4 regions of the Streptomyces sp. NPDC048258 genome follow, and region 1 is predicted to be linked to each of the others. Evidence: riboswitches for the same ligand, from Rfam matches in the RefSeq annotation. Region 1 holds a riboswitch; each other region holds the start of a gene.
What was found. Region 1 has a riboswitch for cobalamin ahead of ACGFYQ_RS06215 (energy-coupling factor ABC transporter permease). Riboswitches for the same ligand answer to the same signal wherever they lie in the genome.

Region 1 (7,505 bases):
TTCTCGCAGCCCTTGCGGAATTCGTCGTCGGTCTCCAAGAAATGCAGTACGCGCCGGTGCAGTAGTTGGTAGACGGGGTTCTCCTGGAACTCCGAAAGTGCCCTCACGCGGATTTCTCCCTGGGGCGGTCCTGATTCCTCCACGCCTTTCAGGATCCGCCGCCGTACTGCCTTTATCTCCTTCGTGGCGCGCTTCTCCGCGTGCTCCTGGGTGTAGCCGAAAGCGGCGAACATCCGGTCCACGTGGAGGTCTGCGTAGACGAAGTCGACCTGCGCGAAGCGGGTCGTGGCCCACTGGGCAAGACGGGTGATGCGCTCGGAGCTGAAGTAGCTGTTTCCAGGACTCACTCCGATGAGCACATGGTCGCCGTCTTCCCAGATATGGCGGCAGGTGCGTGTGAAGGGCAGAACTTCGAATGATGCGTCAGCTGTGATCGTCACCTGTGTGATCGCCCTTGTTGCCGCTTGTCCCTGGGAGCCCTGCGCTCCTGGTGTGGCGGCAATGTCGGTACGTTATGCGGTGGTGCCGGAGCGTGACAAGTCCGGGCCGGATTTGTTGGCTGGAATTATCGCTTCCGCCTTACGGAAGAGTAATTGAATATCTATCTGCCGCCCGAACGGGACCCGGAGCGGAGGCCGGCTCCGGGGGCCGCTACCCTGAGCCGGTCAACAAGCACCGAGAAGGGGTGGACCCAGTGGCGGACATCGAGAGCGCACGGGCGACGTTCAACAAGTTCGACGTGAACGGTGACGGCTTCGTCACGGCCGACGAGTACAGCGCGGCCATGAAGGCGATGGGCGACGCGTACGTCACCGGCGCGGTCGCGGACGCCGTGCTCGCCGCCAAGGACGCCAACGGCGACGGCCTGCTGAGCTTCGACGAGTTCTGGGCCGCCCTGAACAACTAGGCCCCCGCGAAGCGGGCCTGCGCGCAGCGGGCCTCCGCGCCGCCCCCGCCCCACCTGCCGGGCGGGGGCGCGGTCATGCCGTGGTGCCGCCCGGGGGCGTCATGTCCTCGACCTCGGTCAGGGCTTCCCGGAGCCAGTGCAGCCAGAACGTCTCCAGGGCGATCCCGCCGTGCAGGACGAGACGGCGCAGCCGGTCCTCCACGGCGTCCCGCTCCGGCGGGAAGTCCTTCTCCTCGATGGCCTCGTACTGGGCCAGCTGCCGCTGGTGCAGCTCCAGATGGCGCCGCAGCTCGGGGCCGAGCTCCTGTGGCCCGACCACCCCCGCCGCGCGGATGCGCAGCAGCAGGGGATCGCGCATCGGCTTCGGGTCCTGGCTCTCGGCGACCCACCGCGCGAGCTCCGCGCCGCCCGCCGGCAGGACCTCGTACTCCTTCTTCTGCCCCCGTACGGGCACCTCGCTCGGCAGCTCCCGGATCAGCCCGGACTCCTCCAGCCTGCCGAGCTCGCGGTAGATCTGCTGGTGCGTCGCCGACCAGAAGAACCCGATCGACTTGTCGAACCGCCGGGTCAGCTCAAGCCCTGACGAGGGCTTCTCGAGCAGGGCGGTGAGGATGGCGTGCGGGAGCGACATGACGCCATCCTAGGTTTGCCGTGGCTCCGGCCGGTCTACGCCCATGCGGACAGCGCCTCCGGGGTGCGGGGGCCCGGGACGTCGGCGGGGAGCAGGCCGCGGGTGCGCAGGAAGGCCGTCACGGCCGGGGACCAGGCCTGGCGCAGGCCCGCCTCGGCGAGCAGGGCCGGATCCGAGAGCAGCGCCGGGGCCGGGCCGACCCGGATGCCCGACGGGGCCAGGACCGCCGCGTCGTCGGCCCACCGGACGGCCAGGTCCACGTCGTGGGTGGCCATCACCACCGTGGTCCCCGAGGCGCGCAGCCCCGCCAGCACGTCCAGCAGCCGCTCCTGGCCGTCCGGGTCCAGCCCGGCGGTCGGCTCGTCCAGGATCAGCACCCGCGGGGCCATCGCCACCGCGCCCGCGATCGCCGCGCGCTTGCGCTGCCCGTACGAGAGCAGGTGCGTCGGGCGGTCCCGCAGCGCCGTGATGTCCAGCGCGGCGAGGGCGGAGTCGACCCGCTCGCGGACCTCCGGCACCGGCAGGCCCAGGTTCATCGGCCCGAAGGAGACGTCCTGTTCCACCGAGGCCGCGAACAGCTGGTCGTCCGGGTCCTGCACGACCAGCTGGACCGCCGTCCGCAGCCGGGTCAGGCCGGCGCGGTCGTAGGTGACCGCCGCGCCGTCCAGGCGCAGCGCGCCCGACCCCGGCCGCAGGCCTCCGCTGAGCAGCCGCATCAGCGTGGTCTTGCCGCTGCCGTTGCGGCCCAGCAGGACCAGCGCCCGGCCCTCGGCGATCCCGAAGTCGACGCCGGAGAGCACGGCGGGCCCGTCCTCGTACGCGTAGCCCGCGCCCACCAGTTCCACCAACGGCCTCACAGGTACAGCTCCTTCAGTACGAGGGTCACGGCGGTCAGCCCGGTCAGCAGCGCGGCGGACGCGGCCAGGAAGCGCCAGGACAGCGCCGCCTCGGGGACGAGCACGCGCAGCGCGCCGTCGTAGCCGCGCCCGGCCAGGCCCGACTGGAGCCGCGCCGCGCGGTCGAAGGCGCGTACGAACGAGGTCGCGGCGAGCCCGCCCACCGAACGCCACGCCGCCGCCCGGCCGGTGGTGCCCAGCCGGGCCGCCTGGGCCTGCCGGACCCGGGCGAGGGAGTCGAGCAGCAGGAACCCGATCCGGTACATGACCAGGGCCACGTCCACCACGGGAGCCGGCACCCCCGCCCGGACCAGCCGCGGCAGCACGTCCGAGACCGGGGTGGTGAACGCGAACAGCAGCACGCCGAGCGAGGCCGCCGAGGTGCGCAGCAGCAGCTCCGCGGCGTGCCGTGGGCCGTCCGGGGCCAGCGAGACGAACCCGGCGGGCCCCCCGACGGCGAACAGCAGCGGCAGTGCCCCGGTGAAGCAGAAGCCGAGCGGGATCCGGAAGGCCCGCCACAGCTGCCGCCGGGCCACCCCGGCGGGGCCGAGGAGCACGGCGAGCGTGGCCGCGGCGACCAGCGGCCCGCCGGGCCACGGGGGCAGGCACACCGCGGCGACCGTCAGCCCGATCCCCAGCAGGGCCTTCTCCAGAGGGTGGCGATGGCGCCAACGGCTGCTGTGCGCCGCCGCGTCGATCGGCAGCACCGCCTACGACTCCGTGGCGGACGGGGACGCGGACGGGACCGCGTCGGCAGCGGCGGCGGCCGCACCCTGACGGCGACCCCGGCGGACGCCGAAGTAGTACGCGAGCACGCCCGCCCCCAGCGCCGCCTGGAGGGCGAACAGCGCCGACTCGATCTCCGCGGAGGGCGGCTCGTACAGCGGCGAGAACCAGGGCTCGTAGTCCGGCTTCAGCTCGGTGATGGCCGCCTCCGCCTGCGCGTCGGCGCCGGCGAACGGCTCCTCCTTGCCCTCGCCCAGGCCAAGCGCGAGCGGGAGCACGGCCAGCGCCGCCACCAGGAGCAGCAGCAGGGTGTTGATCTTCGCGTTCCTGGTCATCAGGCCGACGCCTCCTGCTTCGTCCCGGATCCGGTGAGCTTCGCGACGCCGAGCCGGACCAGGTCCGACCTGCTGGACTGCATCAGCAGCCGCATCACGAGCACGGTCAGCAGCCCTTCGCTGACCGCGAGCGGGATCTGCGTCACCGCGAAGATGCCGGCGAACTTCTCCAGCGAGCCGACGAATCCGCCGCTCGCGTCCGGGAAGGCCAGCGCCAGCTGGACGGAGGTCACGCAGTACGTCACCAGGTCGGCGAAGAAGGCACCGAAGAACACGGTCACCATCAGCGGCAGGCCGGACTTCCGCAGCAGCCGGTAGACGCCGTAGCCCGCCCAGGGCCCGGCTATCGCCATCGAGAACACGTTGGCGCCGAGGGTGGTGAGCCCGCCGTGCGCCAGCAGCAGCGCCTGGAAGAGCAGGGTGATCGTGCCGAGCACCGCCATGATCGGCGGCCGGAAGAGGATGGCCCCGAGCCCGGTACCGGTGGGGTGGGAGCAACTGCCCGTCACAGAAGGGATCTTCAGGGCGGACAGGACGAAAGTGAACGCCCCGGAGGCTCCGAGCAGCAGCGTGCTCTCCGGATTGGCCTTCACCTCGCGGGTGAGGGCGCGTACTCCGTGTACGACAAAGGGAGCGGACGCGGCGCCCCAGGCGACCGCGTGCAACGGGGGCAGAAACCCCTCGGCAATATGCATGAGTGGGGAAGACCTCTCCAGCACCTCGTGGATGGACAGCGCGCCCCGGCCGGTCTCCTGGCTCACGGGTGCCGATGCCCGGACTCCGCCTTCCCGGGGCCGTGCGGTGTCCCGCGCGGGCCCAGTGGCTCCCCGCTGGGGGGCACCTCCCAGACGGGGTCTGGGGGAGGTGGAGCCGGACTTCCCGATCACAGTGGCGAGGGCCGCACCGGTTTCACACCGGTTTCCCGAACACCAAGGCCCACTGACCCTAGTCGGCCGCGCGGACCGGCACCAACCCGCCCCGATCGGCGTGGGTCCCCGTACGGGCGCGGCCGGGTGGCGGCCCCGGCCCGGCCTCCACAGGCTGGGACCGTGGCTGCCGACACCGAGTACGACTACTCAGACCTAACCGCCGTCTACGTGAACTGCACGCTCAAGCGCTCGCCCGAGACCAGCAACACCGAGGGCCTGATCGACAAGAGCCGCGCCGTCATGGAATCGGCCGGGGCCCGGACCTCGCTCATCCGCGCCGTCGACCACGACATCGCGACCGGCGTCTGGCCGGACATGACCGAGCACGGCTGGGAGAGCGACCAGTGGCCGGTCCTCTACAGCCAGATCATGGACGCCGACGTCCTCGTCCTGTGCGGGCCCATCTGGCTCGGCGACAACAGCTCCGTGATGAAGCAGGTCGTCGAGCGGCTCTACGCCTGCTCCTCCCTCCTGAACGAGCAGGGCCAGTACGCCTACTACGGCCGCGTCGGCGGCGCCCTGATCACCGGCAACGAGGACGGCGTCAAACACTGCGCCATGAACGTCCTCTACAGCCTCCAGCACCTCGGCTACGCGATCCCGCCGCAGGCCGACGCCGGCTGGATCGGCGAGGCCGGGCCCGGCCCCTCCTACCTCGACCCGGGCTCGGGCGGCCCCGAGAACGACTTCACCAACCGGAACACGGCGTTCATGAGCTGGAACCTGATGCACCTGGCCGCGCTCCTCAAGCGCTCGGGCGGCTTCCCGGCGCACGGGAACCAGCGCTCGCTGTGGGACGCGGGGTGCCGCTTCGACTTCGAGAACCCCGAACACAGGTGAGGGACGTTCCGGCAGGCACCCGGCCACGGGCTCCCGGGATCCACGGAGGGGAGGGCGGCTCTCATCGATCGCGAGCGATTCATGAGGACGCTGACGTTCTGGCTGCGTCCGGCATTCGCGCTTCGCGTGGTGAACCGATTCCAGAGAATCGCGGGGTTCGATCGCTCGATGGCGCTGGCGTCCAGCATGCTGACCGCGATGATCTCCCTCGCGATCCTCTGCGGTGCCGTTCTGGCCGGCATCGGCGACAAGGACGTCGCCGACCGGATCATCGACCGGTACGGCCTCACCGGGGCCGGAGCCGATGCCGTGCGGCAGGTCTTCGCCTCGACCACGGACACGAGCATCGGCGTCCTCGGGGCCCTGTTCCTGCTGATCTCCACGCTGAGCTTCGCGCGAGCGGTGCAGCGGTTGTTCGAACAGACGTGGCAGCTCAAGCCCCTGAGCGTGCGCAACACCGTGAACGACCTGAAGTGGGCCCTCGTCTTCCTGGTCTACGTGCCGGTGAGCGGCTGGCTCTTCGCCGCCACCGGCGGCGGGCACCTCACGCCGGCGGCGACCCTGCTCGAAGCGTCGCTGACCGGGCTCTTCCTCGTCTGGGGTGGCTGGATCCTCTCGGCGAAGAGGGTCGCCTGGCGTGATCTCCTGCCGTTCGGTGTCATCGCGTCCGTTCTGACGGCGCTCTATTCCGTGGGCGCGGACTTCTATCTGCCACGTCTGTTCAACTCCTACGCCGACCGCTACGGCGCGGTGGGCGTGGTCTTCGCGATGCTCTCGGCGTTCTTCGGCATCGTGCTGGTCGTGGTGGGGTCGGCGGCGCTCGGCCGGGAGGTGCGTGACGAGCTCGGCCGCATCCGCCAGGGCGAGCGACCGCCCGATGACGAGATCCGCCGTGAATGGGACAACGTGGTCGACCAGATGAGGGAGCGTTGGCACACAACCCGGGGGAAGATCTCCCGCTTCCGGCCGGACAGGAAAGCGAAACGGCGCTGAGCGGGTTCGGTTCAGACTCCGGTGGTGGCGATGATGTCGCCGTCGGCGACGGCAGCGGTGAGCGCGGCGTGGTCGGAGACGGTCTGGTCGGCGTAGTGGAGTGCGAAGTCGGCGATGGCCCGGTCGAAGGTGTCGGCGTTGCCGAGGTAACCGGCGATGGCGACGCGGTCGCCGGAGCGGGCGTGGGCGCGGGCCAGGGCGATGCCGCACAGTTCGGCGTACTGGCGGAGCACGGCCGGGCCCATGGTCTCGACCAGCGCCGATCCCTTCATGTCACGCAGCTGTCGGCAGTAGAAGTGGCGTCCCTCCGGTCCGGTCGTCCAGCCGAGGAAGATGTCGCCGGTGGCCTGCATCAGCCGCTGTCCCGCGACCACCCGGTGGCCGTGATGACCAGCGCCTTCGGCCGGCAGGTGGTCCTCCAGTACGGACCGCGTGGCTTCCTTGATCTGGAGGAAGAGCGGGTCCCGCTCGTCGCGACCGGTCAGCAGGACGATGAAGCAGCGTGTGCCGACGCTTCCCACGCCGACGACCTTCCGGGCCGCGTCGACGAACCGGTAGCGGTCCAGCAGGAGGCGGCGCTCCTCGGGGAGGGTGCTGCGGTACTGGCTGAAGATCGCGTCGACGGCCCGTGTCGCGCGTTTGCCGACGGGCTCCAGCAGAGGGGGGTCGTGGATGATGCGCCGGCGGCCGCCCCGCATCTCGGTGAGCTTGTCGAGTGCCTGCAGGCTGGTGCGCCCGCGGGCGCGTTCCAGGTTCGCCTCGGCCCGTCCGCGCCGCTTGCGCTCGCGGATCAGGGGGAGTACCGCGTAGGGGTCGATCCGCTCGTACCAGACGGCGAGTTCGCCCTGCTCGGCCAGCTGCCGCATGGCACGCCGGTAGGCCGCGGCCGCGGCGCGGGCGGCTCGCCACGCCCGTTCGTCACCGTGCCCCCGGTCGCGGGCGGCCACGGCGACGCTGGCGGCGAGCCGCTTGACGTCCCACTCGAACGGGCCGGCCAGGGTCTCGTCGAAGTCGTTGAGGTCGAACAGCAACGCGCGCTCGGGTGAGGCGAAGACGCCGAAGTTCAGCAGGTGCGCGTCACCACAGAGCTGGACGGTCAGACCGGTGTTCGGTACGGCGGCGAGGTCCGCGGCCATGACGGCGGCCGCGCCGCGCAGGAAGGTGAACGGGGAGACCGCCATTCGCCCGTAGCGGATCGGCAGCAGCTCGGCCACCCGGTCGGCGGCCTGCCGCCGCAGCACCCACAGG
Region 2 (7,505 bases), 260 kb from region 1:
GACGAGACGCCGCCCTTGGGAACGATGTCGGTGGACTGCTGCGGGTTGGCCTCGTCCTTGTCCTTGGGGGCGGTGGAGAAGGACTGGAGCTTCTTGTAGAACTCCATCGCGGAGGCGGCCTGCGGAGTGCCGAGCCCGCCCTTCCACTTGTCGCCGTCCTTGACGGCCAGGTCGCCGCCCTCGTCCCAGATGAGGCCCGCGAGGACGTACCAGCTCTGGCCGGGCAGGTAGATCGGCTGCGAGGCCGGGTCGGCCGCCTTCAGCTTCTCGAGGCCGGCGATCCACTCGTCGCGGGTCTTCGGCGGGGTGACGCCGGCCTTCTCGAAGGCCTTCTTGTCGTAGATGACGACGCGGTTGGCGGCGTACCACGGGGCGGAGTAGAGCTTGCCGTCGACCTCGGCCGAGGCGAGCATGCTCTTCTGCCAGGCGTCGGCGCCGAGCTCGGCCTTGTCCTTCGTCAGGTCGGCGAGGCCGCCGGTGACCGCGTAGCCGGCGGTCTGGGTGTTGCCGAGCTCAAGGACGTCCGGAGGGGTGTTCTCGGAGAGGGCGGTGGTGACCTTCTCCTGAATGCCGGTCCACTTCTGCTCCTCGACCTTGACCGTGACACCGGGGTGCTTGGCCGAGAACTCCTTGTTGACCTCGTCGATCCAGGCCTTCGGCGCGGAGCCGTCCATGACCCAGACGGTGATCTCCTTGGCGCCACCCGCGTCGGCCTTGCCCTTGTCGTCGCCGCCGTTGCCGCACGCCGCGACTCCGACCATCATGCCCGCGACACTGACCGCCGCGATGAGCTTGCGCTTCACGCCACCCTCCTCAGGGATGCTGCCTGCAACTTCCCTCGCCCGCCGCGGTGACGTACGTATCAAGTACTGCCGTGGGGCCGGGATCTGATCCACATTGGTTTAGACCAGTAGCTGGAGCTTGGCCTAGACCTTTAGGGGTGTCAAGGGTCTAATGAGCGGGTGCTCGGTCCGTTATCGGACCGACACCTGGGGAGAGAGAAGGCCTGTCCCCCCACACGTGTCACGATGTGACCGCACATATCGGAGGAGCCGGTGACGGCAGCGAAACTGGAGTCGGGAAGGCGGGCGGCGATGGCCACCGAAGGGGCGATCACGGAGCCGGAAGGCGGGGCGGCCACCCGCACGGCGCGTGTACCCAAGTACTACCGACTCAAGCGGCACTTGCTCGACATGACCGAAACGCTGCCACCCGGCACGCCGGTACCGCCGGAGCGCACGCTGGCGGCCGAATTCGACACCTCGCGGACCACCGTCCGCCAGGCCCTCCAGGAGCTCGTCGTCGAGGGGCGGCTGGAGCGCATCCAGGGCAAGGGGACCTTCGTCGCCAAGCCCAAGGTCTCGCAGGCGCTCCAACTCACCTCGTACACCGAGGACATGCGCGCCCAGGGACTGGAACCGACCTCCCAGCTCCTCGACATCGGCTACGTGACCGCCGACGACACCCTCGCCGGACTGCTCAAGATCAACACCGGTGGGCGGGTCCTGCGCATCGAGCGCCTGCGGCTGGCCAGCGGTGAGCCGATGGCCATCGAGACCACCCACCTCTCGGCCAAGCGCTTCCCCGCCCTGCGCCGCTCGCTCGTCAAGTACACCTCCCTCTACACCGCTCTCGCCGAGGTCTACGACGTCCATCTCGCCGAGGCCGAGGAGACGATCGAGACCTCACTGGCCACCCCGCGCGAGGCCGGCCTGCTCGGCACCGACGTCGGGCTGCCGATGCTGATGCTCTCGCGGCACTCCCTGGACGCGGACGGCGAGCCGGTGGAATGGGTGCGGTCGGTGTACCGGGGCGACCGGTACAAGTTCGTGGCCAGGCTCAAGCGACCTGCGGTCTAGCACTCGCGCCCCTATACCGGAATACGGACGGGGTCTTACGTTCACCGGGCAATCCCCCGTAGATTCCCTGCGCTCACGCAGTGATCGACGAGGGGACGAGAGCCATGCCGGAACCACAAGCTACTGGTACAGAACGGGACGTGGCGAGTCCGGGCGGCACGCCGGGCTCGCCTTCGCCGAGGTCCATCGCCGTGTGGGTGCTCGTCGGTCTCGTCGGCGCCCTCGGCTGGGCCGTGCTCGCCCTCTCGCGCGGCGAGGAGATCTCGGCCGCCTGGCTGCTCGCCGCCGCGCTGGGCTCGTACGCGATCGGCTACCGCTTCTACTCCCGGTTCATCGCGCACCGCGTACTGAAGGTGGACAAGACGCGGGCCACCCCCGCCGAACGCCTCGACAACGGTGTCGACTTCCACCCCACCGACCGGCGCGTGCTCTTCGGCCACCACTTCGCGGCCGTCGCCGGCGCCGGACCGCTCGTCGGACCCGTGCTCGCCGCCCAGATGGGCTACCTGCCGGGCACCATCTGGATCGTCGCGGGCGTCATCTTCGCGGGCGCCGTCCAGGACATGGTCACGCTGTTCTTCTCCACCCGCCGCGACGGCCGTTCGCTCGGCCAGATGGCCCGGGACGAGATCGGCCCCGTGGGCGGAGCCGCCGCCCTGGTCGCCGTGTTCGCGATCATGATCATCCTGCTGGCCGTGCTCGCACTCGTCATCGTGAACGCGCTGGCGCACTCCCCGTGGGGCGTCTTCTCCATCGGCATGACCATCCCGATCGCCCTGTTCATGGGCTTCTACCTGCGTGTGCTGCGCCCCGGCCGGGTCACCGAGATCTCCGTCATAGGCGTCGCGCTGCTGCTGCTCGCCATCGTCGCGGGCGGCTGGGTCGCCGAGTCCTCCTTCGCCTCCACCTTCACGCTGGAGAAGGAGACGCTGGTCATCTGGATGGTCGTGTACGGCTTCGTCGCGTCGGTGCTGCCGGTGTGGATGCTCCTCGCGCCCCGCGACTACCTCTCCACCTTCATGAAGATCGGCACGATCGCGCTGCTCGCGCTGGGCGTGGTCATCGCGATGCCGACGCTGAAGATGCCCGCGGTCACCGACTTCGCTGCCCGCGGCGACGGCCCGGTCTTCGCCGGCTCGATGTTCCCCTTCGTCTTCATCACCATCGCGTGCGGGGCCCTGTCCGGCTTCCACTCCCTGGTCGCCTCGGGCACCACACCGAAGATGATCCAGAAGGAGACCCAGGTCCGGGTCATCGGCTACGGGGCGATGCTCACCGAGTCGTTCGTCGCGGTCATGGCGATCATCGCGGCCTGCATCATCGAGCCCGGACTGTTCTTCGCCGTGAACTCCCCCGGCGGAGTCATCGGCACCACGGTCGAGACCGCCTCGGCGGCGGTGACCAACTTCGGCTTCGCCATCACCCCGGACGCCCTCGCCCAGGCCGCGAAGGACGTCGAGGAGGCCACCCTGCTGTCCCGTACGGGCGGCGCGCCGACCTTCGCACTCGGAATGTCGGAGATCTTCTCGGCCGTCCTCGGCGGCGCCGGGATGAAGGCCTTCTGGTACCACTTCGCCATCATGTTCGAGGCGCTGTTCATCCTGACGACGCTCGACGCGGGCACCCGCGTCGGCCGGTTCATGCTCCAGGACACCCTCGGCAACGTGCACAAGTCCTTCAAGGACGTCAGCTGGAAGCCGGGCGTCTGGCTGGCGAGCGCCGTCGTCGTCCTCGGCTGGGGCTACTTCCTCTGGGTCGGCATCAAGGACCCGCTGGGCGGCATCAACCAGCTCTTCCCGCTGTTCGGCATCGCGAACCAGCTGCTCGCGGCGGTCGCCCTGGCCGTCTGCACCACACTGCTGGTCAAGTCCGGCCGGCTGAAGTGGGCCTGGGTGACGGGTGTTCCGCTGGCGTGGGACGTCGCCGTCACGCTCACCGCGAGCTACCAGAAGATCTTCTCGGACGACGTGAAGGTCGGCTTCTTCGCGCAGCGCGACAAGTACCAGACCGGCATCGACGCGGGCAAGGTCCTGCCGCCCGCCAAGAACATGGACGACATGCACACCGTGGTCACCAACGCCACGGTGGACGGCGCGCTGTCGGCGCTGTTCGCGATCCTGATCATCATCGTGCTGGCGGACGCGGCCCGGACCTGCTTCAAGGCGATCAGCAGCCCGGAGTCCGTGAAGCTCTCCGAGGTCCCGTGGACCGAGTCGAAGATCGTCGCTCCGGCTGGACTGATCCCGACCGCCGAGGAGCGGGCCGAGCTCGTCGCGGCCGGCCTCGACTCGGGCGGCGGCCGGGTCAAGGAGCCGCTGTCCTCATGAGCGGGCTCGTGAGCAGCCTCATCAGCGGCCGCACGAGCCTGCGCGGCGCGCTGGCCCGGGTCCGGTTCTACGTACGGGAGTTCTCGGGCGAAGCGGCGTACGACCGGTACGTGGCCCACGCCCGCTCCCACGACCCGGACGCGCGGGTCCCGACCCGCCGGGAGTTCGAGCGGGCCCGCACGGACGCGCGCGAGGCGGACCCCCGCGAGGGCTTCCGCTGCTGCTGAGGGACAGCCGAAGGGCCCCGCCCCGAACGGGTGGGGCCCTTCGGCCTGCCTCCGGCACACTCGACGGCATGGACATCACGATCAGGCCGGTGCGGCCCGCCGACTACGCGGAACTGGGCGAGATCACCGCCCAGGCCTACCTCGCCGACGGGCACCTGGACTTCAACGAGGACGACGGGTACCTGCACGTGCTGCGCGACGTGGCCGGCCGGGCCGCCCGGGCCGAGGTGCTCGTCGCCGAACAGGACGGCCGGCTCCTGGGCGGAGTGACCTTCGCCGCGCCCGGCAGCCCGCTGGCCGACATCGCCGGCCCGCACGAGGCCGAGTTCCGGATGCTCGCCGTGGCCCACGAGGCGCGCGGCCGGGGCGCCGGCGAGGCGCTGGTGCGGGCGTGCGTCGAGCGGGCCCGGGCCGTCGAGGGCGTGACGGGGCTGGTGCTGTCCACCCAGCGCACCATGGCCGGCGCCCACCGGATCTACACGCGACTGGGCTTCGTACGCACTCCCGAGCGGGACTGGGCGCCCATCGAGGGCCTGACGCTGCTCACCTATCAGTTGAAGCTGTAGCCACGCCGACACAACATGTGGGGGCTGCCGCATCCGGTCGCCCCCACATGTATGCTCATGCCTGCTGTCGCCGCAGGGGAATCCGGTGCGAATCCGGAACTGTCCCGCAACGGTATGAAGTGTCCGCCTACCGGACACCAAGTCCGAGGACCTGCCGACAGCGCGCCCGGCTCGACCGAACCGGGTGCCGATACGTCCGGGCCTCGCGGTTGGGCCGGTGGACGCCATGGGGTGTACGCGTTCCTGCCACGCCCGCATGCGCCCGCTCGCGCCCCGCCCCGCCGATGACCGGGCCGAGCGAGGGAGAGCTCCCGCCGTGACCATCGCGCCTTCCGCACCGCGCGCCGAGTCCGTTTCTGGCGACAACACCGAGGGCCCGGGGGCCACGCTGCTGCGTACCCTCACCGAACTGACGGCGGACCTCCCCGACACCGACCCCGGCCGGGTCGCCGCCGCCGCGCTGCGCGGCCGCAGCTCCGCCGCCGACGAGGCCGAACTGCGCGGGCTGGCCACCGAGGCCGCCGCGGGGCTCATCTCCGAGGACCCCGCGTACTCCCGCCTCGCCGCGCGGCTGCTGACCCTCGCCGTCCGTGACGAGGCCGCCGGCCAGGGCGCCACCTCCTTCTCCGCGTCCGTCGCGGTCGGGCACCGCGAGGGGCTCATCGCCGACCGCACCGCCGAGTTCGTCCGCATCCACGCGAGCCGCCTGGACGCGCTGGTGGAGCACGCCCTCACCGAGGGCGCCGACGACCGCTTCGGCTTCTTCGGCCTGCGCACCCTGCACAGCCGCTACCTGCTGCGCCACCCGATCACCCGCCAGGTCGTGGAGACCCCGCAGTTCTTCATGCTGCGCGTGGCCTGCGGCCTCGCGGAGGACGAGAGCATGCGCGCGGTCGAGGAAGTGGCCTCGCTGTACCGGCTGATGAGCCGCCTCGACTACCTGCCGTCCTCCCCCACGCTCTTCAACTCCGGCACCCGGCACCCGCAGATGTCCTCCTGCTACCTGCTGGACTCCCCGCTGGACGAGCTCGACTCGATCTACGACCGCTACCACCAGGTCGCCCGCCTCTCCAAGCACGCCGGCGGCATCGGTCTGTCGTACTCCCGCATCCGCGCCCGCGGTTCGCTGATCCGCGGCACCAACGGCCACTCCAACGGCATCGTGCCGTTCCTGAAGACCCTCGACGCCTCCGTCGCCGCCGTGAACCAGGGCGGCCGCCGCAAGGGCGCCGCCGCCGTCTACCTGGAGACCTGGCACGCGGACATCGAGGAGTTCCTGGAGCTCCGCGACAACACCGGTGAGGACCAGCGCCGTACACACAACCTGAACCTCGCCCACTGGGTGCCGGACGAGTTCATGCGCCGCGTGAACGCCGACGCCGACTGGTCGCTGTTCTCCCCGGCCGACGTGCCCGAGCTGGTCGACCTGTGGGGCGACGAGTTCGACGCCGCCTACCGCAAGGCCGAGGAGTCGGGACTGGCCCGCAAGACCATGCCCGCCCGCGACCTGTACGGCCGGATGATGCGCACCCTCGCGCAGACCGGCCAGGGCTGGATGACCTTCAAGGACGCCTCCAACCGCACGGCGAACCAGACCGCCGAGCCGGGCTCCGTCGTCCACTCCTCTAACCTGTGCACCGAGATCATCGAGGTCACCAACGACGGCGAGACGGCCGTCTGCAACCTCGGCTCGGTCAACATGGGCGCCTTCGTGGTGGACGGGGAGATCGACTGGGAGCGCCTGGACGAGACCGTCCGCACCGCCGTGACCTTCCTCGACCGCGTGGTGGACATCAACTTCTACCCGACCGAGCAGGCCGGCCGCTCCAACGCCCGCTGGCGCCCGGTGGGTCTGGGCGCCATGGGCCTCCAGGACGTCTTCTTCAAGCTGCGGATGCCCTTCGACTCCCCCGAGGCGAAGGCCCTGTCCACCAAGCTCTCCGAGCGCATCATGCTGGCCGCGTACGAGGCCTCCTGCGACCTCGCCGAGCGCAGCGGCCCGCTGCCCGCCTGGGAGCAGACCCGCACGGCCCGCGGTGTCCTGCACCCGGACCACTACGACGTCGAGCTGAACTGGCCGGAGCGCTGGGACGCGCTGCGCGCCCGCGTCGCCAAGGGCGGCATGCGCAACTCGCTGCTCCTGGCCATCGCCCCGACGGCGACGATCGCCTCGATCGCGGGCGTGTACGAGTGCATCGAGCCGCAGGTCTCCAACCTGTTCAAGCGCGAGACGCTGAGCGGGGAGTTCCTCCAGGTCAACGCGTACCTGGTGGACGAGCTGAAGCAGCTCGGCGTGTGGGACGCGCAGACCCGCGAGGCGCTGCGCGAGTCCAGCGGCTCGGTGCAGGGCTTCGGCTGGATCCCGGCCGAGGTGCGCGAGCTGTACCGCACGGCGTGGGAGATCCCGCAGCGCGGCCTGATCGACATGGCGGCGGCCCGTACCCCGTTCCTCGACCAGTCCCAGTCGCTGAACCTGTTCCTGGAGACGCCCACCATCGGCAAGCTCAGCTCGATGTACGCGTACGC
Region 3 (7,505 bases), on a different contig from region 1:
GGTCTTCGACGGGGTCCTGGGGGAGCGGCCGAACCAGCTGGAGCGGACGCGCGAGGATGTCGAGGTCGCCGCCGCCGATCTGTTGAACGTCCGCCGGACCTCCGCCCCGCCAACCCAGGAGGGCATCCGCTCCAACGTGGCCGTGGCGCTGCGCTACTTCGACGCCTGGCTGCGCGGCAGCGGCGCCGTCGCACTGAACGGGCTGATGGAGGACGCCGCCACCGCCGAGATCGCCCGCGTTCAGATCTGGCAATGGCTCCGCCACGACCGGGTTGACCGGGGGGCGGTCATCGACCTCCTCGACGCCGAATGCGCGGCCCTGGAGGCCGAGGACCCGCAGGCGCTCGCCCTCGAAGCACGGGAGATCTTCGTGGACACGGCACTCTCGATCCGCCTCCCCGACTTCTTCACCCCCGAGGCATACACCCGCCACCTCGTCCGCCGCGCCGCCGCGCAGGTGAACGCGTGAGCGCCCCCGCGCAGTCGGCCCGCATCCAGCGCGTCGGAGTCGTCGGCGGAGGCCAGATGGGCGCAGGCATCGCAGAGGTCTGCGCCCGCGCCGGACTCGACACCGTCGTCGCCGAATCGGACGCCTCCACCGCCCGCGCCGCCCGGGAACGTGTCGCCGTCTCCCTGGAGCGCGCCGTCCAGCGGGGCAAGATGGACCGGATGTCCGCCGAGGACGCCCTGGCCCGGCTCGTGTTCACGGGCGACCTGGAGGACCTCGCCGACCGGCAGCTGGTCATCGAGGCCGTCACAGAGAACCCGGACGCCAAGACGGAGATCTTCACCGCCCTCGACAAGATCGTCGAGGACCAGGAGGCCATCCTCGCCACCAACACCTCGGCCATTCCGATCATGCGGCTGGGTATGGCCACCGGCCGCGCCGACCGGGTGGTGGGCCTGCACTTCTTCAACCCCGTCCCCGTCCTGCCGCTCGTGGAGGTCGTCTCCTCCCTCCACACCTCGGCGGACACCATCGCCGACGTCGAGGCCTTCGCCAGCGACACCCTGGGCAAGACCACGGTCCGCTCCCAGGACCGTGCCGGCTTCGTGGTCAACGCGCTGCTGATTCCCTACCTCCTCTCCGCCATCCGGATGGCCGAATCCGGGTACGCCAGCGCCGCCGACGTGGACGCCGGAATGGAACTGGGCTGCGCCCACCCGATGGGGCCGCTCAAGCTCGCCGACCTGATCGGCCTGGACACGGTCGCGGCGATCGCCGAGTCCCTCTACGAGGAGTTCAAAGAACCCCTGTACGCGCCGCCCCCGCTGCTCCAGCGGATGGTGCAGGCGGGGCTGCTCGGCCGCAAGAGCGGCCGCGGGTTCCACACATACGGCCGGGGCTGAGGGTCCCGGCAGGTCTCCGGGCTGAGGGTGCGCCGGAGGCACGCAAGAACGGTGGAGGTGTGGCGAGTGGTGTCGCCGCACCCCACCGTGTCTCATTTCATCGTCCGACATGTGGAAAGCAGCGTCCATTCCCCGGTCAGTCGACCTACTGTGGGCCTCGCAGCTGGTTCGCCCCGTCCGCCAGGCGGGATGCGTCGTAAGAGGGAACCCGGTGGGAATCCGGGACTGCCCCGCAGCGGTGAGCGGGAACGACCGCCGTCATACGCACTGGGACCGGAACCGGTCCTGGGAAGCGACGGCCAGTAGGTGCCCGCCGGGAGACCGGCAGGCGTGCCCGCGAGTCCGAAGACCTGCCCGTTGCCCGTGCGCGATCGACCGCGCCCGGTTTCCCGGTGACCTCGTGGGCGGGTCGGCGTGCACCTCAGGCGGATCCTCCCCGTCGCGTACCCCAGTCGTACGCGAACCCGGCGGTCCGCCCGTTCCGGCACCCCTTCGCACCCTCGACCCTCACCGGGTCCATGGAGACATGCTCGCGAAGGAGAGTTCCGTGACCACCGAGTCCGCAGCCGCGGCAGTACAGGCCACCGTGTACGGCTACCCCCGCCAGGGACAGAACCGCGAACTGAAGAAGGCCGTCGAGGGCTACTGGAAGGGCCGCGTCACCGCCGACGCCCTCCAGGACACCGCCCGCGACCTGCGCCGCACGAACTGGCAACAGCTGGCCGAGGCGGGCATCACCGAGGTTCCGACCGGTGACTTCTCGTACTACGACCACGTCCTGGACACCACGGTCATGGTCGGCGCGGTACCTGCCCGCCATCAGGCGGCGGTCGAGGCAGGGGCCCTGGACGGGTACTTCGCCATGGCGCGCGGCACCCAGGACGTGGCCCCCCTCGAGATGACCAAGTGGTTCGACACCAACTACCACTACCTCGTCCCCGAACTCGGCCCCGACACCGTCTTCACGGCCGACTCCGCCAAGCAGGTCGCCGAACTGAAGGAGGCCCTGGCGCTCGGCCACACCGCCCGCCCGGTCCTGGTCGGCCCGGTGACGTACCTGCTCCTCGCCAAGCCCGCGCCCGGCGTGGCCGCCGACTTCGAGCCGCTGACCTTGCTCGACCGGCTGCTGCCCGTCTACGCCCAGGTCCTCGCGGACCTGCGCGCCGCGGGCGCCGCATGGGTCCAGCTGGATGAGCCCGCCCTCGTCCAGGACCGTACCCCGGCCGAACTGAACGCCGCCGCCCGCACCTACCGGGAGTTCGGCGCCCTGACCGAGCGCCCCAAGCTGCTGGTGGCCTCGTACTTCGACCGGCTCGGCGAGGCCCTGCCCGTGCTGGCGAAGGCCCCCGTGGAGGGGCTCGCCCTCGACTTCATCGACGCGGCCGAGGCCAACCTCCGCGACCTCGCCGCGGTCGGCGGCCTCCCCGGCAAGCGACTCGTCGCCGGCGTGGTCAACGGCCGCAACATCTGGATCAACGACTACCAGAAGTCGCTGACCACCCTCGGTACTCTCCTCGGCCTCGACCCCCACCGCTGGACGGGAGACGAAGCACTCACGACCCGCGGCAACGCCTACCTCCCCTTCAGCGCCGGCGCGCACCGCTGCGTCGGTGCCCCCTTCGCTGCCATCAGCGCACCGGTCGCGCTGGCTGCCCTGGCCGCACGGTTCGAACTACGGCCGGCCCGCCGTGGAAGGTCTCCTGCCCGGGGACGGGCACGACGTCCTGCACGAGGGCGCCGGATTTCTCCGCCAGGTAGGCGAGGGGCTCGCCGAGCCCGCATGCCACCATGGTGAGCACCGCCGCCGAGATGGTGGCCTGGCGCTGGACCGAGCCGGGTACGGTCGGTGTCGCGGGCAGGGCGGCCTGACCGACGGGCAGGCCGCCGATCACCAATGTGCCGTGCGGGCCGGAATGCCTTCTGAACCGGCGCACCTCACGGCGCAGCAGTAGCGGAAGATCCTCCCAGGCGTCCCGGGCCCGTGCCACCCACTCGGGGCTGTCGACCTGGTCGTCCCCGCGGGTGCACAGGGTGCGGGCCAGCCGCTCGCACGCGCCGGCATCGGCCGGACCCAGCTCCCGGTCTGCGGCGACGACGGTGCTTTGGTTGGTGTCGGGCGTCGTCTCGGGCATCAGGGTCTCCTGCCGGGGCGTGGGCGGCGGACGCGCGGACTCACGAGTGGCGCAGGCCGGCCACGGCGTCGGCGATGTAATGGTCCCCGAATCGGATCAGCGAGGCGTACTGGGCCGCCCGGCGATGGCGCATCAGCCGTAGTTCGGCGACCGCGTTGTCGGGACCTTCGGGCTTCTGAGCGATCGAACGACGCAGATGCACCATCGAGTACGCGAGGGTGACGTGCCGTTCACCGTCCACGATGTCGGCTTCCAGGAGAGCACCCCGTGCCTCGGCCAGCTCCGGGGCGCGGGCTGCCAAGTGCTCGTAGGAGTCGGGAACCACGGACAGCAGGTCCTTCATCGCCGCCCGGAACAGCTTGTATCCGCGATGTTGGCGCCCGCTCAACGGGATGTCCACCGACGGAGGCGCCATGGTGTGGCGTATCGACGCCATGTAGTAGTCGGCCGGGATCGTACTGGCGTGGGCCATCGCTGCGGGGAAGCCGCGCACGTACACCGTCGCATCGGCCAGCCGCGTGAGGGCGGCATCGCCGTCGCCGTGCCGCAGATGGTGGGTGGCGTCGGCCACGGCGACCGCAGCGCAGACGTTGAACAGGACATGGACCTGGTGACCGATGAGCCACCGAGCACTCCACACACTCTCCAACGACGATCCCGCACCGGCCTCGGGGACGGCCACCGTCGGGAGGGAGTCATGGTCTGCGCCCGGCGCTGCGCCGGTGAGATCGAGCATCGACTGCCGCATCCCGGTCACCTCCAGCGCCAGGTCGGAACCCGACAGCGGAGCATCACACAGATCCTCCAGACCGCGGTGGATGACCAGGACACCGTGCAGGGCAGCCTGCTGATCCGACAGCTCCCCCTCACGGACCCGGAAGAACGACTGACTGGTCGACTCCGCCGGCAGTCCCTCACCGACCACGGCCGGAGCCAGATCCGACAGCGCGGCCGCCAACTCACCTGCGACCGTGGCAGCCTGCCGCAGCGCGAGGGTGCGCTCGACAGGTCTGGCATGGGTCGACACCGCGGCCAGCACGCGCGCGGTTCGCTTCGCCTCAGCATCGACCCGTGGGCCCAACACCGGGACGGGCCGCCCGCCTCGGGGCTCTCGGAACACGGCGACAGAAGGATGACCGGCAACCGGTGATAAGCCCATGGTTGAAGTACTTCGCCAAGAACACTCCACACGAAACCTGATCAGCAAGACCATTCCTGTGCGGTGCACCGGAGTTGGCCGGGAGGTCAGCGGCGGCGAGCCCGGTATGCCGCGTGGGCTCCGTCCGACCCAGGCCGTCAGCGCCGCCTCCACCGTGGGTCCCGTACGAGGACTTGGCAGAGGCCCAAGCCAAGCATCGGAGCACGGCGGGCGAGACGGCGCGGTACCGCTCACAGTCCGTGCAGGTCGAGAGTCGCCATCAGCTTCCGCTTGCGTTTCTGGTCGGCGCGCAGGGAGGCCAGGTAGGTGGCGAACTCGGCCTCGGTACCGAGTGTGCGGTGGCAGGAGCGGGCGCTGAGCAGCAGCTCCGCCATGCGTTCGTAGGTGCTGTCACCGGTCTGCTTGCGCAGCGGCTCGATCCAGCGCAGGTAGACGGTCAGCGCGTCGGCCGGTTTCTTGTCGCGGATTCGGTCGGCCAGGGCCAGCCACTGCCGCTGGTCCGCGTACCCGTCGGCGGCCGCTTGCCAGGCGGCTTCGAGGTCGGCGTCGTCCATGAGCGCGTCGACCAGCACGGAGCCGCCGTACCAGCGGCCGTCTCTGGGCTGGGCGGCCGCCTTCAGTACCTCCAGGGCGCCCGCGCGCTCGGAGCCCTCCCAGGCGTTGGCCGCCCGGGCCGCTGTACGCAGATGCTGGTAGGCGGCCAACGAGGGGCGGGCCTGCAGCAGGTCCCGGCGGATCGCGACCACGCCCGCGAGGCGGTCGGCCCGCGCGTACCGTTCGCAGACGAAGGTGACCAGCTCGTCGTCCGGCCCCCAGTCGGACTCGGCCTCCCGCAGGCCGCGTTCGGCCCACTCCAGGGCCTCGGCCGCACGGCCCGCCGCTTCCAGCTCCTTGGCGATCACCAGGTGGGTGTGGCCGTTCGGGGCGAGGTCTGCCGCGTGGACGGCGACCAGCGCGTCCACGCTGCCGCCATCCGCTTTCAGGAGGCGCTCCATGAGGAACTTCTCCGGCCACCCCTTGGGGTTGGCCCGCCAGGCGGCCACCACCAGTTCGCGCGCCCGGATCATGCCCGGCTCACCCAGGGCCTCCCGGTAGTCGAAGAGGTCGATGTCTGTGGCGTCGTTCTCTTCATCCAGCAGGTGGTGCACCAGCCACTCGGCGGTCTCCACCGGGTCGGGGCGGGCGGACAGGCAGGCCTCCAGGTGGGCCCCGGCCAGCCCGGTGGCGACTTCCCCGATCAGGCCGTCCGAGTCGTCGATCTCCCCGTAGGTGCGGCCCAAAGCCTGGAGAGCTTCGCGGGCCACCTCCACGGCGTCTGCCGACCGGCCGCTTGAGGTCATGGCCCGCAGGGCGGTGACCGCCTCTGCCGCCTGCTGCCCGTAGGCGTGGGCGTCGGCGTACTCGACGTAGCCGTAGCGGGCGAAGGGGCGGGTGTCGAGGAGGCTCAGGATGCGCTCCCGGACGATGCCGGTGTCCTCTCCGGCGGTGGCCGCGCGGAGCTCAAGGCGGCGGCGCAGGTCGCGGTCGTCGGAGAGCTGTTCCCGTACCAGGACGAGCAGTTCCTCGCGGGTGCGGGACTCCAGCCAGGTGTCCAGCAGTCGGGTGCGCGAGGCGGCGGCCGCCCGCTGCCGCGGTACGGATTCGGCCTGCCGCAGTACGGTCAGGCCCACTGCCACGCAGTGCTTGCAGAAGTTGCCCTCCCGCCCGTACGGGCAGTCGCACCAGCCGGTGAGCCCACCGTCCTCGCGCTCGGCCAGCTCGACCTCGTAGGCGTCGGTGCCGTCCACGGTCGCGGTGATCGCTTCGTCCCCGATCTCCAGCCGGGACACCGCGGACAGGTAGCCGACCCCCCGCTCGAAGGAGCGCGCCCCTGCCATCCGGCGCAGGTCTTTCTCGGCGAAACCCAGAGCATGTGTCACGCCATTCATTCAACCGGATGGGCACGCCTGTCCGCTGGGCTCTGAGGATGACGCCGACCCAGGCCAAGCGCGGCCGGGTGTGGTGCCGTCGGCCAGGGCTGCCACATCGGCCAAGTGGACAGTGGCCGCCTGCGCATGCTCGACAGGATCACCCGGACCGGGTACCGAAGGCGAAGGCCTGGCCCGCTCGTCAGTAGTCCGAGCCGCGAGCTGATCGAGGTGGTTCCCAGGGCTATCGAACATCTCAGCGCCGTCTATGCCTCGCCACACCCGTTTGAGTGAGTTTCAGGGCGCGCATGCCCGAGGCTGTGCGCCCGCGCCATTCGGGCGCTCTCGAACATGCTCACGCCAAAGCAATGCTGCCGTAACAATTTTCCCGGGGAGCACGGAAGAGCGGCTTTTCCGCCTGTAGTACGTGCTGTTACCTCTCCTCAGTTCTCCGGACCAAGGAACAGGACCAGGAACCACCATGACCACCGAGACGGTTCAGCACAACCAGCAGAGTCTCAGTACCTCCACTGCGAGGAATCTGGCCACCACCACCAAGACCGTCCCGCAGATGATGGGGATCACCCCCCGCTACCTACTGCGGGCGCTGCCCTGGGTGGACCTGGAGGCCGGTGTCTACCGGGTCAACCGCCGACGGGGCTTCATTCTCGGCGACGGGCTGATCAGCACCTACTCCGTCGGTGATGGCGATTTTCGGGTAATCGCCGAGGACCTCCGGGAAATTGCCTTTCTCCGCGACCAGGCGAGCGGCGTACTGAGCTCCCTCGCAAGCGGTTTCGTGCAGCGCGAGGTTACGGCCGGCGAGTTCATCGCCGGCACCGACGGACCTGTCGGGCAGCTCCACATCATCGCGTTCGGACGCGCCGAGAAACGGGCCACCGGCCAGTACGGCGAGGACGCGCTGCTCGCCACGCTCGGCGAAGGAGACTTCTTCGA
Region 4 (7,505 bases), on a different contig from region 1:
CCCTGACCGACCCCGCACCGCTCTTCCGCACCCCTGCCCTGACGTTCTTCCTCACCGGCACCACGGTGGTGCTCGTCGAGGTACACCTGCTGTACTACCTGGCGCCGTACAACCTGGCGACGGTCGGCGTGACCCAGGTGATCACGATCGTGTCCGCCGCCCTGGTCACCGCGATCACCGGGATCGCGCTGTGGCGGGCGGTCGCGTACGCCGTCCTCACCGGGGCCCGGGTGCCCTCGGGCTGGTGGGCGGGAGGGTGGCTCGGAGCGGGCATCGCGGCCGGCACCATACTCACCAGTTCGGGCGGGAGTGGGGTGTGGCTGCCGCAGCGGCCGCAGCTCCTGCTGCTGCCCGTGGCTGTGGGGATGGCCTTCGGATGGTGGATCACGCAGTGCGCCCACCTGTGGACCCGTACCTGGCGCGGCCGCACCCTGCGGACCGCCGTGCTGGTCGGTCTGCTGGCCGTCGTTCCCGCGCTGGCCCTCTGGCTCGCCTGGTGGCACCTGATGGGGACGCTGTATGCGAGCGGCTTCACCGCGCGCGCCGCCGGAGTGGCCCAATGGGTCCTCAACTGGTTCCCATCGGCGGCCCCGTCGGGAGACCCGGGCCGGGTGCCGGGGATCACGACCGTACTGCCCCTCCTGGGCAGCATCACCTCCATCCACCTGATACCCCTCGCACTCACCGTGCTGTGGGTGGTACCGCTGGCCGCCTGGGCGGTCGGCCCGGCGTCGGCCCGGCCGCGCTGGCACCCCGGTCCGGCCGCGCCGCCCTCCGGCGACGTGGTGCCGCCCCTGCGGCGGGTGCTGCTGCCGGGGCTGCTCGGCGGGGTGCTGGCCTGGGCCGCGTTCGTGGGCGTCCAGGCGTACCTGCACACCGGTCAGCCGGTACCGGAGGCGCGAGGAGGGCTGTTCGCGCTGCGCTACACGGCCGGGACCCTGCTGGCCCTGAGCGGGCCGGCCGGGCTCGCCGCCCTCGCGGCGGCTGCGCGGACGGGCCGGTTCAAGCTGTTGGGCAGCCTGATCGCGGCTCAGAGCACCACCGTGCTCGGGTTCGTCGGGGTGACCGTCCTCGCCTCCCTCGACGGCTGTTCCGGGCCCCTCAACGTCCTTCAGGACAGCTGCGCGTGGCGATCGGCCTGGCAGCTGCCGCTGTTCCCGTTCCTCTACGTGCTGAACGTCGCCCTCGTTCTGGGGACCGTCCTCGCCACCGCCGTCGCGGGCGCCGCGGCCATGGCCTCCGCCGCCCACCGACGCGTCCGGGCGCCCCGGCCCCGCGCGACGGCCACGCGCACCCCGGCCCGCGTCACCCGCACCCAGCGCGTCACCGTCGGTCTGCTCTGCGCGGCGGCCGTGGGGCTCAGCGGCACGGCCGATGCGTTCCGGCTGCGCACCCTCACCTTCACGGTCGATCTCGTCGGCTCCCAGAATCAGACGGCGCAGCTCGCGGCCGTTCCCGACGCACCCGTCTCCGACGCGACACGGGCACGGCAGGTGGATGCCTGGTACGACCTCGGGGGCTACACCGTCCTGGAAGAGCTCACCTCGCTTTCCGGCAGGCTGAGCACCGCCATCCGCGCGGCCAAGGGCGCTCCCTGGGATTCGGTGGACCAGCAGCTCCGGCCGGTGTGCGAGCAATGGGTGCGGGCCGGACTGTACGAGACGGTCTGGTTCCGGGTACCTGAGCGGGAAACCCAGGCCGACTGGCACGCCGTCGCCGTGCACGCCGGCCAGGGCGGCCGACGCTGCACGGCGGCCCTGACCGCGCGCGACCAGACGGCGCTGGTGAACGCGCTCCGCGAGCTGATCACGGCGGGCCGCTGCACCGCCTCGGTCAACGCCCGGATCGACGCGGTGCTGCGCGGCGACGGCCGCAAGGGCACGATCCGGCCACCCGTGCAGGGGGGCGACCTGCGACCGGGCCGGGTGAGGCATGGCCGGGTCTGGTCTGGCCCGGACGGACCGGCTCGCCGCGCGCGGTCGCCCGCACCACCCCCGGAGCCGAAGCCGGAGCCGAAGCCGGGAAGAGCGCGGTCGGCGCTCTTCCCGGCTCGCCCGGGATCAGACGGCGGGAAGTTCCGTACGAACCTCTCGGGCCGCGGTGACCAGGTGCTCCAGGGAGGCGCGGGTCTCGGACCAGCCGCGGGTCTTCAGGCCGCAGTCGGGGTTGACCCACAGCCGCTCGGCGGGGATCGCCTCAAGCCCCTTCCGCAGCAGGGCCGCCGCCTCCGCGGCGGACGGCACGCGCGGTGAGTGGATGTCCCACACACCGGGGCCGACCTCGCGCGGGTATCCCACGCCCGCGAGTTCGTCGGCGACCTGCATGTGCGAGCGGGCCGCTTCCAGGCTGATGACATCGGCGTCGAGATCGTCGATGGCCTGCAGGACGTCGCCGAACTCGGCGTAGCACATGTGGGTGTGGATCTGGGTGTCCGGCCGGACGCCGCTCGTGGTGAGGCGGAACGATTCGGTGGCCCAGGCGAGGTACTCGGCGTGACCCTCGGCGCGGAGCGGGAGGGTCTCGCGCAGCGCGGGTTCGTCCACCTGGATCACCGAAGTCCCGGCGGCCTCAAGGCCGTTCACCTCGTCACGCAGGGCGAGGGCGACCTGGCGCGCGGTGTCGCCGAGCGGCTGGTCGTCGCGTACGAAGGACCAGGCGAGCATGGTGACGGGGCCGGTGAGCATGCCCTTGACCGGCTTGTCCGTCTGAGCCTGGGCGTACCCCGTCCAGCGGACCGTCATCGGCTCGGGGCGGGAGATGTCGCCGGCGAGGACCGGGGGGCGGACGTAGCGGGTGCCGTAGGACTGGACCCAGCCGTGTTGCGTGGCGAGGTAGCCGGTGAGCTGTTCGGCGAAGTACTGGACCATGTCGTTGCGTTCGGGCTCGCCGTGCACGAGTACGTCGATGCCCGCCTTCTCCTGGAAGGCGAGGACCTCGCGGATCTCGGCCTTGATGCGCTCCTCGTAGCCGGCCGTGTCGATGCGTCCGGCGCGCAGATCGGCGCGGGCCGTGCGCAGTTCCGTGGTCTGCGGGAACGACCCGATGGTGGTGGTCGGCAGGAGGGGCAGGCCGAGGTGGGCGCGCTGGGCGGCGGACCGTTCGGCGTACGGCTGGGAGCGGCGCCCGTCGGCGTCGGTGACGGCCGCGGCGCGGGCCCGTACCGCCGGGTCGTGGGTGATCGCCGAGTTGGCGCGGGAAGCGAGATCGGCCCGGTTGGCGGCGAGTTCGGCGGCGATCGCGTCGGTACCCCGGGCGAGGCCTCGGGCCAGGGTGGTGATCTCGGTGGTCTTCTGCCGGGCGAAGGCCAGCCAGCGGCGGACCTGCGGGTCGATGTCCCGTTCGGCGGCTGCGTCCAGCGGGACGTGGAGGAGGGAGCAGGACGCGGCGACGTCGACGCGGTCGGCAAGTCCCAGCAGGGTGCCCAGCGTCGCGAGGGACTGCGCGTAGTCGTTGATCCAGATGTTGCGGCCGTTGACGACGCCCGCGACCAGCCGCTTGCCGGGCAGGCCGCCCACGGCGGCGAGATCGGCGAGGTTGGCGGCGGCCCGCTCGGTGAAGTCCAGCGCCAGCCCTTCGACGGGCGCCTTCGCCAGTACCGGCAGTGCCTCGCCCAGCCGGTCGAAGTACGAGGCGACCAGCAGCTTCGGCCGGTCGGTGAGCGTGCCGAGCTCGCGGTAGGCGCGGGCCGCGGCGCCCAGGTCGGCCGGGCTCCGGTCCTGGACGAGGGCGGGCTCGTCCAGCTGCACCCACTCGGCGCCGGCGGCGCGCAGCTCCGCCAGGACCCGCGCGTAGACGGGCAGCAGCCGGTCGAGCAGGGTCAGCGGCTCGAAGTCGGCGGCAACGCCCGGGGCGGGCTTGGCCAGCAGGAGGTAGGTGATCGGGCCGACGAGCACGGGCCGGGCGGTCAGCCCGAGTGCGAGGGCCTCGCGCAGCTCCGCCACTTGGCGGCTCGGGTCGGCGGTGAAGGCGGTGTCGGGGCCGAGTTCGGGTACGAGGTAGTGGTAGTTGGTGTCGAACCACTTGGTCATCTCCAGCGGCGCCAGGTCCTGGGTGCCGCGCGCCATCGCGAAGTAGCCGTCGAGGGCGTCGGCCTGGACCGCGGCACGGTGCCGGGCGGGGATGGCGCCGACCATCACGCTGGTGTCCAGCACGTGGTCGTAGTACGAGAAGTCGCCGGTCGGTACCTCGGTGATGCCGGCCTCGGCGAGCCGGCGCCAGTTCGACCGCCGCAGGTCCCGGGCGGTCTCACGGAGGGCTTCGGCGCTGACGCGGCCCTTCCAGTAGCCCTCGACGGCCTTCTTCAGTTCACGGTTCTGCCCCTGCCGGGGGTAGCCGTACACGGTGGGCTGTGCGGTCGCTGCCGCGGACTTGTCTGTCACGGAACTCTCCTTCGCGAGCATGTCTCCATGGCATCCCGGAGACGGATACGAAGACGCGAAGGGTGACGGACCGGGCGGGCCGCCTTCGCCGCGTACGGATGGGTACGCGCGGACGCCCGCCTGGTATGCACACCGACCCGCCCACGAGGTCGCCGGGACATCCGCACGCGAACGGTCGCGTGCGGGCAACGGGCAGGTCTTCGGACTCGCGGGCACACCGGCCTCTTCAAGAGGCGGCACCTACTGGCCGTCGCTTCCCAGACCCGGCTCGGGTCCAGTGCGTATGACGGCGGTCGTTCCCGCTCACCGCTGCGGGGCAGTCCCGGATTCCCACCGGGTTCCCTCTTACGACGCATCCCGCCTGGCGGACGGGGCGAACCAGCTGCGAGGCCAGCGTAGGCGTCCGTCCTTGAGGCCGGGTAGACGTGTTCATATTCCGGACACCGGGATGAGACGCGTCGGGTGGCGGACGCGGCCGCGGGGGCTCGGCGGCACCACCCGCCGAACCCCCGCGGCCACGGTTCAGTCGCTCGTCTCGCCCACGGGGACGACGAGTCCGATGCTCTCGGCCGCCACGGCGATGGCGTAGTCGAAGAACGCGGCCTCGTCCCTGACGCTGTCGTGGGTACGGCTGAAGACCTGGAACACCAGGAGCCCGATCAGATTGCTCCACAGGACGATGCCACGCTCGAGGATGTCCGAGAACGGAGCCTCGGGCACGCCGCCGAACAGCTCCGTGGCCGCGGGCAGGAGCAGCGGCGGGCCCGGCACCGTCCGCCGGGGCGGGGTGAGTTCACCGCCTTCCAGCGCCGACCGCACGATGCCGGCGAGTACCGCGGGGGTGCGCGAGGCGGGCGGGACCGTGTCCTGCGGGGCGTGGTAGCCCGGAACGGGCGAGCCGTAGATCAGTGTGAACTCGGCGGGGTTGTCGAAGGACCACTGCCGCAGCGCGCGCGTGACCGCGAGGAGCCGCGCACCGGCCGAGGCACCGGCGCCCGTGGCGGCCGCGTCCGCCTGCTCCATCGCGGCGCCGGACGCGTTGTAGGCGTCGATGACCAGCGCGGTCAACAGGTCGTCCCGGTGCGGGAAGACGGCTTCCACCTCGGCGACGGCAAGACCGCTGTCGCGCGCCACGGCATCCAGGGACAGCCCTCCGGCACCCGTCTTCACCAGCTGTTGACGCGCGGTGTCCTTGATCACCGTCGACGGCGTCACGTTGTCGGCGGTCGCACTTGTTGCGGAAACGTCCATGCCGAAACCGTACCCGCCGGCCACAACTGCCGTGTGTGCGGCCCCCGGAGCGCCTGGGCGGCACGGACGGCTACCGCTTCTACAGCCGGCACCAGTGCCGGAGTGAACCACCTGGACTCCTGTTGCGTCCTCGCTCTCATACGGACCGGAACAGAAGTGGAGATCGCATCGTGGAATTCGCAGGAGTCCGCCCCACCCGCCGCGCCGTGCTGGCCGTCGGGGCCGGCGCGGCGCTGGCAGGGTTATCGCTCAGCGGCACGGCATTCGCAGCCCCCCGGGCCGGGCGCGACAAGATCCTGCGGCAGCTTCGCACGCTCGAACTGCGGCACTCCGCCCGCCTGGGAGTGTTCGCCCGGAACACGGCCGACGGCAGGACGGTGCTGTACCGGGCGGACGAGCTCTTCCCGATGTGCTCGCTCTTCAAGACCCTCGCGGTCGCGGCGGTGCTCCGTGACCTGGACCAGGACGGAGAGGTGCTCGCCAAGCACCTCCACTACACGGAGCGGGACGTGAGGGATTCCGGATACGGGCCGGTCACCGGGCTGCCCGAGAACCTGGCCCAGGGCATGACCATCGGCCGGCTGTGCGCCGCCACGATCTGCCAGAGCGACAACGCGGCCGCGAACCTCCTGCTCCGTGAACTGGGCGGCCCCGGCGCGGTCACCCGGTTCTGTCGTTCGGTGGGGGACCGAACCACCCGGCTCGACCGCTGGGAGCCCGACCTGAACTCCGCGGAGCCCGACCGGCTGACGGACACGACCAGCCCGCGGGCCATCGGCCGGACCTACGAGCACCTTGTGCTCGGAGACGCGCTCGAACCCCGGGACCGGGCGCTGCTGACGGACTGGCTGCTGGCCAACACGACCAGCACGGACCGCTTCAGGGCCGGCCTGCCGGCAGATTGGACGCTGGCGGACAAGACCGGTGGTGGGAGGTACGGGACGAACAACGATGCGGGCATCACGTGGCCCCCGCAGGGGGCGCCCATCGTCATGGCCGTCCTGACCACCAAGCCCCGGCCGGATGCCGGAGCGGACGACCCGCTGGTAGCCGAGACCGCCGAGCTGCTGGCAGCGGCGCTCGCCTGACGGCCCACCAGGCCGGCCGTCGTGCCGCTACTTGCGCCAGATCTTCCGGTACGCCTCGCGGTAGCCGGCCGGATCCCAGGATGTGGAGCCGTGGCTGTTGTCGGCCGTGGCGATGTGGACCGGGGCGACATAGCCGCTGGCGGGCCGGCCGGCGAACGCGCGGTTGAACTCGTCGATGATCTGCCAGCCCTGCTGGGACAGCGGCTCGGGGACGGTGGCGGCCTGGAACTGCTCGCTGTTGATGCGCTGGAAGGCGGAGGGGTCGCCGTCGCCCGCGCCGATGTTGAAGGGCGGGCCGGAGCCCGGTTCGCCGGCTGCGCGCAAGGCCGGGGCGGCGTCGGCGAAGTAGAGGTCGTTGATGGCCACGGAGTACGTCCACGTGTCCTGGAAGCGGGACAGGAGGGAGGAGACCGCCTGGGGGGTCCGGTTGCTCGCGTCCGGGATGGGGATGTTCTCGTAGGCCAGGATCCGCACCCCGGAACAGGTGGCGAGCTCCTTCTTGATCAGTTCGGACTTGTTCCTGGCGAAGGGGATCGAGTCGTCGGTGAAAAGGACGACTCCGGCGTCGCCCTTGGACCGGGCGATGATCCAGTCCGCACTGATCTTCGCCACGTCGTCCACGTTCGTGGTGATGTTGGTGAAGAGCCTGGGATTCTCGCTCGGGCCGGGGGAAGCCACCGCGTGCCATCCGATGAGCGGGATCCGCGCCGCTTCGGCCCGCGCCACCTGCTGCGAGGTGAGTTGGGGATCGAAGCCACCGATGACGATGCCCGCGGGCTTGAGGGTG

Region 2: another riboswitch for cobalamin. It lies ahead of ACGFYQ_RS05065 (ribonucleoside-diphosphate reductase subunit alpha); the one in region 1 lies ahead of ACGFYQ_RS06215 (energy-coupling factor ABC transporter permease).
Region 3: another riboswitch for cobalamin. It lies ahead of ACGFYQ_RS32260 (cytochrome P450); the one in region 1 lies ahead of ACGFYQ_RS06215 (energy-coupling factor ABC transporter permease).
Region 4: another riboswitch for cobalamin. It lies ahead of metE (5-methyltetrahydropteroyltriglutamate--homocysteine S-methyltransferase); the one in region 1 lies ahead of ACGFYQ_RS06215 (energy-coupling factor ABC transporter permease).

The regions. Positions count from the first base shown of each region.
Region 1 covers NZ_JBICZH010000002.1:446,114-453,618, forward strand. Annotated here, with positions in the region: gene ACGFYQ_RS06185 (tRNA-dependent cyclodipeptide synthase) at 1-440, opposite strand, end outside; gene ACGFYQ_RS06190 (EF-hand domain-containing protein) at 695-907, shown strand; gene ACGFYQ_RS06195 (PadR family transcriptional regulator) at 981-1,538, opposite strand; gene ACGFYQ_RS06200 (ATP-binding cassette domain-containing protein) at 1,574-2,395, opposite strand; gene cbiQ (cobalt ECF transporter T component CbiQ) at 2,392-3,141, opposite strand; gene ACGFYQ_RS06210 (energy-coupling factor ABC transporter substrate-binding protein) at 3,145-3,495, opposite strand; gene ACGFYQ_RS06215 (energy-coupling factor ABC transporter permease) at 3,495-4,190, opposite strand; cobalamin riboswitch at 4,220-4,444, opposite strand; gene ACGFYQ_RS06220 (flavodoxin family protein) at 4,545-5,264, shown strand; gene ACGFYQ_RS06225 (YhjD/YihY/BrkB family envelope integrity protein) at 5,346-6,257, shown strand; gene ACGFYQ_RS06230 (DUF2252 domain-containing protein) at 6,269-7,505, opposite strand, start outside.
Region 2 covers NZ_JBICZH010000002.1:189,595-197,099, reverse strand. Annotated here, with positions in the region: gene ACGFYQ_RS05090 (extracellular solute-binding protein) at 1-803, opposite strand, end outside; gene ACGFYQ_RS05085 (GntR family transcriptional regulator) at 1,095-1,859, shown strand; gene ACGFYQ_RS05080 (carbon starvation CstA family protein) at 1,964-4,186, shown strand; gene ACGFYQ_RS05075 (YbdD/YjiX family protein) at 4,183-4,413, shown strand; gene ACGFYQ_RS05070 (GNAT family N-acetyltransferase) at 4,482-4,979, shown strand; cobalamin riboswitch at 5,024-5,153, shown strand; gene ACGFYQ_RS05065 (ribonucleoside-diphosphate reductase subunit alpha) at 5,296-7,505, shown strand, end outside.
Region 3 covers NZ_JBICZH010000018.1:137,030-144,534, reverse strand. Annotated here, with positions in the region: gene aceB (malate synthase A) at 1-469, shown strand, start outside; gene ACGFYQ_RS32265 (3-hydroxybutyryl-CoA dehydrogenase) at 466-1,350, shown strand; cobalamin riboswitch at 1,498-1,723, shown strand; partial or broken gene ACGFYQ_RS32260 (cytochrome P450) at 1,898-3,118, shown strand; gene ACGFYQ_RS32255 (hypothetical protein) at 3,523-4,521, opposite strand; gene ACGFYQ_RS32250 (SWIM zinc finger domain-containing protein) at 4,872-6,518, opposite strand; gene ACGFYQ_RS32245 (family 2B encapsulin nanocompartment shell protein) at 7,030-7,505, shown strand, end outside.
Region 4 covers NZ_JBICZH010000016.1:165,623-173,127, reverse strand. Annotated here, with positions in the region: gene metE (5-methyltetrahydropteroyltriglutamate--homocysteine S-methyltransferase) at 2,061-4,379, opposite strand; cobalamin riboswitch at 4,553-4,777, opposite strand; gene ACGFYQ_RS30640 (TetR-like C-terminal domain-containing protein) at 4,902-5,630, opposite strand; gene bla (class A beta-lactamase) at 5,801-6,718, shown strand; gene ACGFYQ_RS30630 (substrate-binding domain-containing protein) at 6,746-7,505, opposite strand, start outside.